DNA from 2 places in the Caballeronia sp. AZ7_KS35 genome. Region 1 is predicted to be linked to the other one. Evidence: predicted binding sites of a transcription regulator. Region 1 holds the regulator's gene; the other holds the start of a gene.
What was found. The regulator LexA, encoded in region 1, represses DNA repair genes until DNA is damaged. The targets are predictions, from matches to a motif close to ACTGTATNNNNATACAGT.

Region 1 (4,412 bases):
GTCGAACTGCGGCACGACGCCCACGCGCTCGCGGGCGAATCGGGCGCGCGCGGGCACCGGCTCGCCGACGAGACGGATCGCGCCGCTATCGGGCGAAGTGATGCCGAGCAGCATCTTGAGCGTCGTCGTCTTGCCCGCGCCGTTCGGTCCGAGCAGTCCGAAGCATTCGCCGGGCCGCACATCGAACGACAGGCCGTCGACGACCGTGCGCTCGCCGTAGTGCTTCCTTACTTCGCTGAATTCGATGGCGGGTGCGCGGTTTCCATCGGCGTCGCGTGTAGCGCTTTGTTGCAAAGTTTGATCAGTCATGCATCTGTGCGCAGGGAAAGCCGGATGAGGGAAATCCAGCGGGCTAGTGTAATCCATTGCACCAAGGCGGCGCTTGGCGTGCAACCGCATGCTGCGCGCGCGTGTCAAACCCGTGCGGGGCGCGTCGAACCGGTTCCGGCCGAAAGTGCCAGAGGCTTGTCCGTCGACGTTTTTGTGGTTCTGGCACGGTGCGAGCTAGCGTGTTCGCGCCGGTAAGCGTTTTCCAGCGTTGTCTCCCATGGGACGACCCACGATGATGAATCAACGCCGCGGGCAAGTCGCGCTCAACGGCACGTTGGCCAGGGAGGTCAAGATGGAGAGCTACCGAAAAATCCTGCTGTGCTACGACGGCTCCAGAGAAGGCCGCAAGGCACTGCGTCAGGGCGCCAATCTCGCGCTCGACCTGAATGCGGAGACGCATGTGCTCGCGGTGGTGGATATGCGCTCGAGCATCGCGCAGAGCGCCGGACTGCTAACCGACATGGCCTGCGGACGCTTCGAAGAGGCCGCGCGCGACATCCTGCAAGAGGGCGTCGAATGGCTGCGCGAGCGTGGCCTTCAGGCACAGGGACATTTCGCGTTCGGCCATCCGATCGACGAAATCGCGGCGCTCGCCGACAGCCTTCAGGTCGATCTCGTCGTCGTCGGGCATCGCTGCCGCAGCGGCCTCGCGCGCTGGTGGATGGGCGCGGGCAACACGCCGCTGCTGGATCGCGTGAAGTGCAGCATCCTGGTTGCCGTCTGTCAGGCCGGTGAATCGGCCGAAGCGGAAGACGAAGCGGCGTACGCGGCGAAGCCCGTCAAGGCCGAAGCCGGGGCGTGATGCGGTGCGAAGCGTGAACCGCGACGCTTGACGCGTCAACCGTTGAGATCGACCGCGACGAGCTTCCACGACACGAGCCCGTTGCGGTGGAAGATCGCGGAGTATCGCGCATCGCCGGCGCCGTGTTGATACGTGACGACGAACGTGTTCAGGCTTCGATAACCCGCCGTCGTCTGCGGTGGCTCTTTCGGCGGCTGCCGTGCGGTCGTGACGCCGGACGCGGGCCCATTCCCCGCATTCGCTGGTGCGCCGTCGCCAGCTTGCGGCGGACGCTCGCCCGGATCGCCGCGCGGCGGGATGCCGTTCAGAATCGCCGCGACGCCGTCCGGTGTGGCATACGAATCCACCAGCGGACCGACGAGCGCCGCGCCGATCATCGCACCGATGATCGCAAGCGGATTCCCGCTCTTTTGAATATCCACGCGACGCGTGAGCAGCGCCGCGATCTGGTCCTTGAGGCTCGCGCGCAACGCCGGAAAATCGACGTATTCGTTGACGGTTTGCGCATCGCGGGCATCGGCCGCGCGCTTCACGCGATCGAGTGCGATGTAAGGCGATGCGTAAACGAAACCGAGCGCCGCGACGATAACCAGGACGACGAGCGTAACGACAATAGAACGGGTAGTGCGGGACATGCTTGGGCCGAGCCTCTTGCAAAACGTGAATTACGGATTGACCGCGCGGGCGTCGGTTAAATCCCGTGAATTCACGTCGTGCGTGCGATGGCGTTCCATTCAGGCGAGGATTCCGCCGGCCAGCCCGGCATTTTCCTCGGCGATGCAGCGGTCGATCATGCGCGAAACCTCGTCGATCTTGCCCACCAGAATCACGCGCGATTGCCCGCGATACACGCGCACTGGCGCGCGCTGCTCGGCCTCGGCGTGCACCGTGCTGTTGAGGGAAACGCGAGCGAAGGCCGGCTGACGGGACGGCAACGCGGGCATTTCGTTGAAGAGATCGGGCGTGGCTTCGGCGCGCGGCATGCCGCAGGCGATCAGCGTGCGCAGATGGCGCAGGCGGCCGAATTGACGGAAGGGCAGCAGACGGGCAAAACGTTCCATGATGACTCTCCAGACGATAGGACGCACCGCGGCGCACCGCGCGCGGTGGCCGTCATGCTTGTTGTGTTGTGAGACGCCTGAATCAGGTGTCGAAAGCGGTTGGTGAGGCTATCTTGCGATGTCAATGAGACATTTCGTGTCTCGGTGCGAAAGTAATGTGCTTCGACTTTCGTGCCTTGCCCGTTCGCGGGCCAACATCAGAACTCGCCGGAGCGGATCAGCCCGACGGCAATGCCTTCAAGCGCGAAATCGCCGCTGCCGGCGCGCACGAAGATGTTTTCATACTCGGGGTTTTCGGCGATGAGTTCGACGCCGTCCGCGCGCCGTTTCCAGCGCTTGACCGTGACGTCGTCGCCAAGACGCGCGACGACGATCTGTCCGTCTTTCGCTTCGTTGCGCTTTTGCACGGCGAGAAGATCGCCGTCGAGAATGCCTGCGTCGCGCATCGAGAGGCCGCGCACCTTCAACAGATAGTCCGGCTTGCTGGAGAAGAGCGCGGGGTCGCACGCATAGTGCTGCGAGATGTGCTCCTGCGCGAGGATAGGACTCCCCGCCGCGACCCGGCCGACGAGCGGCAGAGACAATTGCATGATGCTCTGATGCGGCAGCGTGAACTGATGCGGCAGCTCCTCGGACCGATCGATGCGAGATGCATCGCCGAGCAGCCGGATGCCGCGCGACGAACCCGCCGCCAGCTCGATGACGCCCTTGCGGGCCAGCGCCCTGAGGTGCTCCTCGGCGGAATTGGCCGAACTGAAGCCGAGCTCCGCCGCGATCTCGGCGCGCGTGGGCGGAAAGCCCGTGCGGTCGATCGCGCGCTGGATGAGTTCGAACACCTGCTGCTGCCGCGCGGTAAGTTTTGATGTTTTGGTCACTGGCTCGAGCCCCTGATGCACTGTATGAATGGACAGGTGACTGTATTTTTATACAGTATTTGGCGCTTTTCAAGCTTTACTTTAAGTTCGCGGCCACGAAGCCTCCGCACCGTCGGATCGCGCCCGCCGGCGCTTCTTCCATCCAGGAATATCGTTCTTAGCAGTTTTACGTATAAAAAAGTGAATAACGATTATTTTCAATCATATAGAGGCCTCGTTAGACTGATTCCGTCAATTCGATAAGACGGAGAACGGGGAATGCAAAGCATCAACACGGGATTGCGACGGCTTCTTGCTGCGGCGACGCTTGGCGCGGCGGGTTTGATCGTGACGGCGCCGGCGCAGGCGGATACGTCGTTTCTGAACGTTTCCTACGACCCGACCCGCGAGCTGTATCAGGACTTCAATCAGGCTTTCGCGAAAAAATGGAAGGCGGAGACGGGCGAGACCGTAACCTTCAAGCAGTCGCATGGCGGCTCGGGCGGCCAGGCGCGCGCGGTCATCGACGGACTGCAGGCGGACGTCGTTACGCTCGCGCTCGCTTATGACATCGACGCGCTCGCGGGCAAGGGACTCGTCGGCGCGGACTGGCAGAAGCGCCTGCCGGACAACGCATCGCCGTACACGTCGACGATCGTGTTTCTCGTGCGCAAGGGCAATCCGAAGCACATCAAGGACTGGGACGATCTGACGAAGCCGGGCGTGTCGATCGTCACGCCGAATCCGAAGACATCGGGCGGCGCGCGCTGGAACTACCTCGCGGCGTGGGCGTACGCGCAGCACAAGCCGGGCGGCAACGAGCAGACCGCCAAGGAGTTCGTGACGAAGCTCTACAAGAACGCCGGCGTGCTGGATTCCGGCGCCCGCGGCGCGACGACGAGCTTCGTGCAGCGCGGTCAGGGCGACGTGCTCATCGCGTGGGAAAACGAGGCGTTCCTGTCCCTGAAGGAATTCGGTCCGGACAAGTTCGAGATCGTCGTGCCGTCGGTGAGCATTCTGGCGGAGCCGCCGGTCGCGGTGGTCGACAAGGTCGTCGACAAACACGGCACGCGCAAGCTCGCCGAAGCGTATCTCAAGTATCTCTATAGCGACGAAGGGCAGCAGATCGCCGCGCGCAATTTCTATCGGCCGCGTTCGGACAAGGTGCCCGCCGATCTGACGAAGCAGTTTCCGAAGCTGAAGCTCTATACCATCGACGACACCTTCGGCGGCTGGACCAAGGCGCAGAAGACGCATTTCGCGGATGGCGGCGTGTTCGATTCGATCTATCAGCCGCAATAAGCGTCAACCGGCGACGCGGCGCGTTCAAGACGCCGCGCGCCCGAAGCAGCAACGCGCGCCCAC
Region 2 (4,412 bases), on a different contig from region 1:
GGTATTTCCGGCCCGAGGTGCATATCGACGTGCCGCGCGACGTCTTCGCCGCGTTGCCTCCGCGCGCGCGGCGGCTGCTGCGCTTCAATCCTCAGGTGGAAACGACGGCGCGCACCTTCGACGAAAGCTATCGGCAGTTTGCATATTGAGCGCCGCGCCGTCCGATCCCCTCGTCGAACTGCGTCATGGCGCGCGGCGCGTGCTGCTTGCGCCGCACGTGGGCGGATCGATCGCGGCCTTCGACGAAACGCGCGACGGACGTACGATCGACTGGTTGCGTCCCGCGACGCCCGCCGCGCTGGCCGCACGCGATCCGCTCGGCATGGCGAGCTTTCCGCTCCTGCCGTACTGCAATCGCATCCGCGATGCGCGCTTCGTGTTCGACGGTGCGCTCATCGATCTTTCCGGCGACGGCAACGCCTTTGCGCACGCGCTGCACGGCAACGCGTGGCGCTTGCCGTGGCGTGTCGGCGATGTGTCGGACGCGCGCGCGCGTCTGCATTTTTTGCACGAACCCTCGCGCGATGCCGCGCGTCACTGGCCGTTCGCATACGAGGCGACGCAGGACATCGCGCTCGATGACCACACGCTAAGCGTGACGCTCTCCGCGCGCAACCTGTCCGATCGGCCGATGCCGTTCGGCATGGGACATCACCCGTACTATCCGCGCACGCGCAATACGCGCGTTCACGCACGCGTCGCGTCGATGTGGCACAGCACGCCCGATCTGCTGCCCACGCATGCGGGCGCGCATCCGTGCGTCGATGCGATGGCGTCGCAAGAAGGCATGCCCGCCGATGCCTTCGATCTCGACAACAACTTCGCCGGTTGGTCGCGCACGGCGACGATCGCGTGGCCCGACGAACGCCGCGCGGTCACGCTCAGCGCGCAAGCGCCGTTCGATGCCCTGGTGGTGTATGCACCGAAGTCGCATCCCGATTTGCTCTGCGTTGAGCCGGTGAGCAACGTGGCGGACTGGGTCAATCTCGATGTCGACCGCGCCGCGAAGGGCGGCGCGGTGCTGGAACCGGGCGAGTCGGTCAGCGCGACATTCGCCTGGACGACTCACACGGAATAAGGCGTCGCGCCTACTGACCGAAGAAAACGTTGCAGTTCGCCGGGCTGCAGTCGCTATCGCGATGTCCGCTCGCGGAGGCGGGCTTCATGCCGCCATACGCGGAGTCGCCGCCGGAGGCTTGTTGCGGCGTCGCGGCGGTTTGCGTCTGAGATTCATCGGGCATGGCCTGCGACATGTACATCGGGCGCATCGTCTGGACGAGTTGCTGCGCATCGGCGGGCATGCCTTGCGCGTGCGCGACACCGATTCCTGACACGACCGCGCATGCTGCCATCATCGCGAGAAATTTCGGGTTGATCTTTGCCTTCATGTTCCAGCTCCTTGAAACGAATGCACAAGCAGCCGGGAACGCGAGTCTCGGACTCCTTGCCGCTTTGCCGATGGACGGATGAATGGATCGAGCGCGGGCTCGCTTCGTCCGACGCGACAAATGACGACGCACCGGGCGCGACGAATGGCGCTCGGGGATTACCTTACGGCGATGGGAAGGCGCGAGAAATCCCTATCTGGCAGGGATACCTTGGTGGGGATAGGCGTGCGGGTTTAAAGAAGAAGCACGAAAAACGCGCCCGGACTTGCGAAAGTCCGGGCGCGCCGAAACGTGGAAACTCAATACGTTTATTCCGACTTGCCGGAGGTGCCGCTCGACATGTTCGATCCCGAGCTGCCCTTCTTGTGCATCTTGCTGCTGCCCTTGGACGAATCCATCGTGTTCGAGCCCGATGCGCCCGACGTCGAGCCGGTTACACCGTTGCTGTTCGGCGTGCCCATTCCGGTGCCGCCCTGACCGGCCCCGTTGCCGCCCGCCGTGCCGCCACCCGCGCCGCCGCCGCCGGCACCGCCGCCCGCGCCTTGCGCGAATGCCGCGCCCGACAAGCCCAGAATCATGGCCGACACAATCAAACTTCTCTTGGCGTTCTTCATGGTTTCCTCCCGTTGATCAATGATCTCGATGCGCGCCGCCTTGCGCAAAGCTGCGGCGTCGCCGATTACATTGCGCAATCACCGTGCCGCGGGAAGAAATCGAATTGTCATGCAGTCGCCTCGTCACACCACTCGATGGCCCACGCCCGCGCGCAATGGACGGCATCCGACTCGCTCGCGAACGCATCCAGCTCGCCGGATTCGAATACTTCCGCATGCGCGGTGCGCTCGTCCGCCGGACGCGTGATGCGTGCGTGCGCGTAGTAGCTGCCGTCTTCGTCGTGATGGGCGGTGCAGTCGATGTGAAACGTCTTGTAGTCGAATCGCATGAAAGGCTCCGAAAGAGATTGCGAGGGCAGGCGCGAAGCGTGCGATGCCGTGATTACCTTTGACTCCGCGCCTCTCGTGAGGTACTGTATAAACATACAGTACCATAATCAAGATGGATCTCTCCGAAAAGCTCGAAATTCTCGCCGACGCCGCCAAATACGACGCGTCGTGTGCGAGCGGCGGCGCGCCCAAACGCGAGTCGCGCGGCATCGATGGCCTCGGCGCGAGCACCGGCTCCGGCATCTGCCATAGCTTCACGCCCGACGGGCGCTGCGTCTCGCTGCTCAAGATTTTGCTGACGAACTTTTGTCTGTACGACTGCCGGTACTGCATCAATCGCCGGTCCAGTAACGTGCCGCGTGCGCGCTTCACGCCGGAAGAAGTCGTTACGCTCACGCTGGATTTCTACCGTCGCAATTACATCGACGGGTTGTTTCTCAGTTCCGGAGTGATTCGTTCGTCGAACTACACGATGGAGCAGCTCGTTCTCGTCGCGAAATTGCTGCGTGAGCAGCACGGATTTCGCGGCTACATCCATCTGAAGACGATTCCCGATGCCGATCCAGAACTCATCGCGCAAGCGGGACGCTATGCCGACCGTCTGAGCGTAAACATCGAATTGCCGACGGAAATCAGCCTCGAGCGGCTCGCGCCGGAAAAGAGCGGCCGCACGATCAAGCTGGCGATGGGCAACATCCGCGTCGCGCGCGAGGAATCGGAAGCGGAGCCGCGCGCGCCGAAGTTCGCGCCGGCGGGGCAGAGCACGCAGATGATCGTCGGCGCCGATGAAACCGACGACCGCACGATCCTCGGCACCGCCGAAACGCTGTACGGCTCTTATCAGCTAAAGCGCGTGTATTACTCGGCGTTCAGCCCGATTCCTGACAGCCCCTCGGGCGTGCCGTCGAAAGCGCCGCCGCTCTTGCGCGAGCATCGGCTGTATCAGGCGGATTTTCTGATGCGCGGCTACGGTTTCGCCGCCGCCGAACTGCTCGGCGATGCCGGCAACCTTCCGCTCGATGTCGATCCGAAACTCGCGTGGGCGCTTGCGCATCGCGAGCGCTTTCCCGTCGATCTGAACGCCGCGCCCGCGCGCATGATCGCGCGCGTGCCGGGCATCGGCATGCGCAACGCGAAGCGCATCGTGGAGTTGCGGCGCGAGCGGCGCGTGCGCTATCACGATCTCGTGCGGCTGCGCTGCGGCATGGACAAGGTGAAGCCGTTCGTCGTCACGGCGGATTACCGGCCGCCGCTCGACGAAGCGCCTTCGGACAGTCTGCGGCGCGCGCTCGCGACCGGCCCGGTGCAGCTCTCGCTGATCTGATGCACGTCATCGCCATCGACGACGAATTCGACGCCTGGCGCGTCGCCGCGCTCGATGCGCTCGCGCAAAAGCTCCCGCCCGAATCGATCGACTGGCGTACGGCTCAGGCGGAGCCGGCGTTGTTCAACGAGTCGGCGCGATCGGCAAAAGCGGCGAAGGCAGCGGATGCGCCGCCTATCCGCGTGTCGCGCGAACTCGCATCGCTGCTGAAAGACGCCGCGCATTTTCGCGACGCGCGCCGCTGGAGCTTTTTATATCGCGTGCTGTGGCGCTGGGCGCAGGGCGACCGCTCGGTGGCATCGCCCGCCGATGAAGACGGCGCGCGCCTCTACAAGATGGCGAAGGCGGTGCGCCGCGCGCAGCACGACATGATCGCGTATGTGCGCTTCCGGCAGCGCGACGCGTCGCTCGGCGCGCCGGAATTCGTCGCGTGGTACGAGCCGGATCACGACGTGCTCGCGTGGGGGCGGAGCATTTCGCCGCGCGCATGGGACGCTCGACGTGGCTCATCGCAACGCCCGACGGCGCCGCGATGTTCGACGGCGAGCGCCTGCAACTGGAGCGCGGCCGCGCGCGGGCGTCGGATCATGCGGCGGTCTTGCCGGATGCCGCCGAAGCGCTCTGGATGACCTACTACCGCAGCATCTTCAATCCGGCGCGACTGAACGAATCCGCGCTCGAACAGCATATGCCGGTGCGTTTCTGGAAAGGGCTGCCGGAAGGCGCACTGATCCCGAAGCTCGTCAGCGATGCGCG

Region 2: a site for LexA is predicted at 2,415-2,432, ahead of NCT05_RS26890 (putative DNA modification/repair radical SAM protein). Genes of this name have one in related genera too.

The regions. Positions count from the first base shown of each region.
Region 1 covers NZ_JALQDV010000003.1:321,939-326,350, forward strand. The annotation lists gene nodI (nodulation factor ABC transporter ATP-binding protein NodI) at 1-309, opposite strand, end outside; gene NCT05_RS07685 (universal stress protein) at 623-1,132, shown strand; gene NCT05_RS07690 (DUF2939 domain-containing protein) at 1,168-1,767, opposite strand; gene NCT05_RS07695 (hypothetical protein) at 1,867-2,193, opposite strand; gene lexA (transcriptional repressor LexA) at 2,391-3,068, opposite strand; gene NCT05_RS07705 (sulfate ABC transporter substrate-binding protein) at 3,327-4,349, shown strand.
Region 2 covers NZ_JALQDV010000042.1:174,369-178,780, forward strand. The annotation lists gene NCT05_RS26865 (phytanoyl-CoA dioxygenase family protein) at 1-149, shown strand, start outside; gene NCT05_RS26870 (aldose 1-epimerase) at 146-1,078, shown strand; gene NCT05_RS26875 (hypothetical protein) at 1,089-1,388, opposite strand; gene NCT05_RS26880 (hypothetical protein) at 1,697-2,002, opposite strand; gene NCT05_RS26885 (hypothetical protein) at 2,110-2,331, opposite strand; gene NCT05_RS26890 (putative DNA modification/repair radical SAM protein) at 2,445-3,656, shown strand; partial or broken gene NCT05_RS26895 (UdgX family uracil-DNA binding protein) at 3,656-4,412, shown strand, end outside.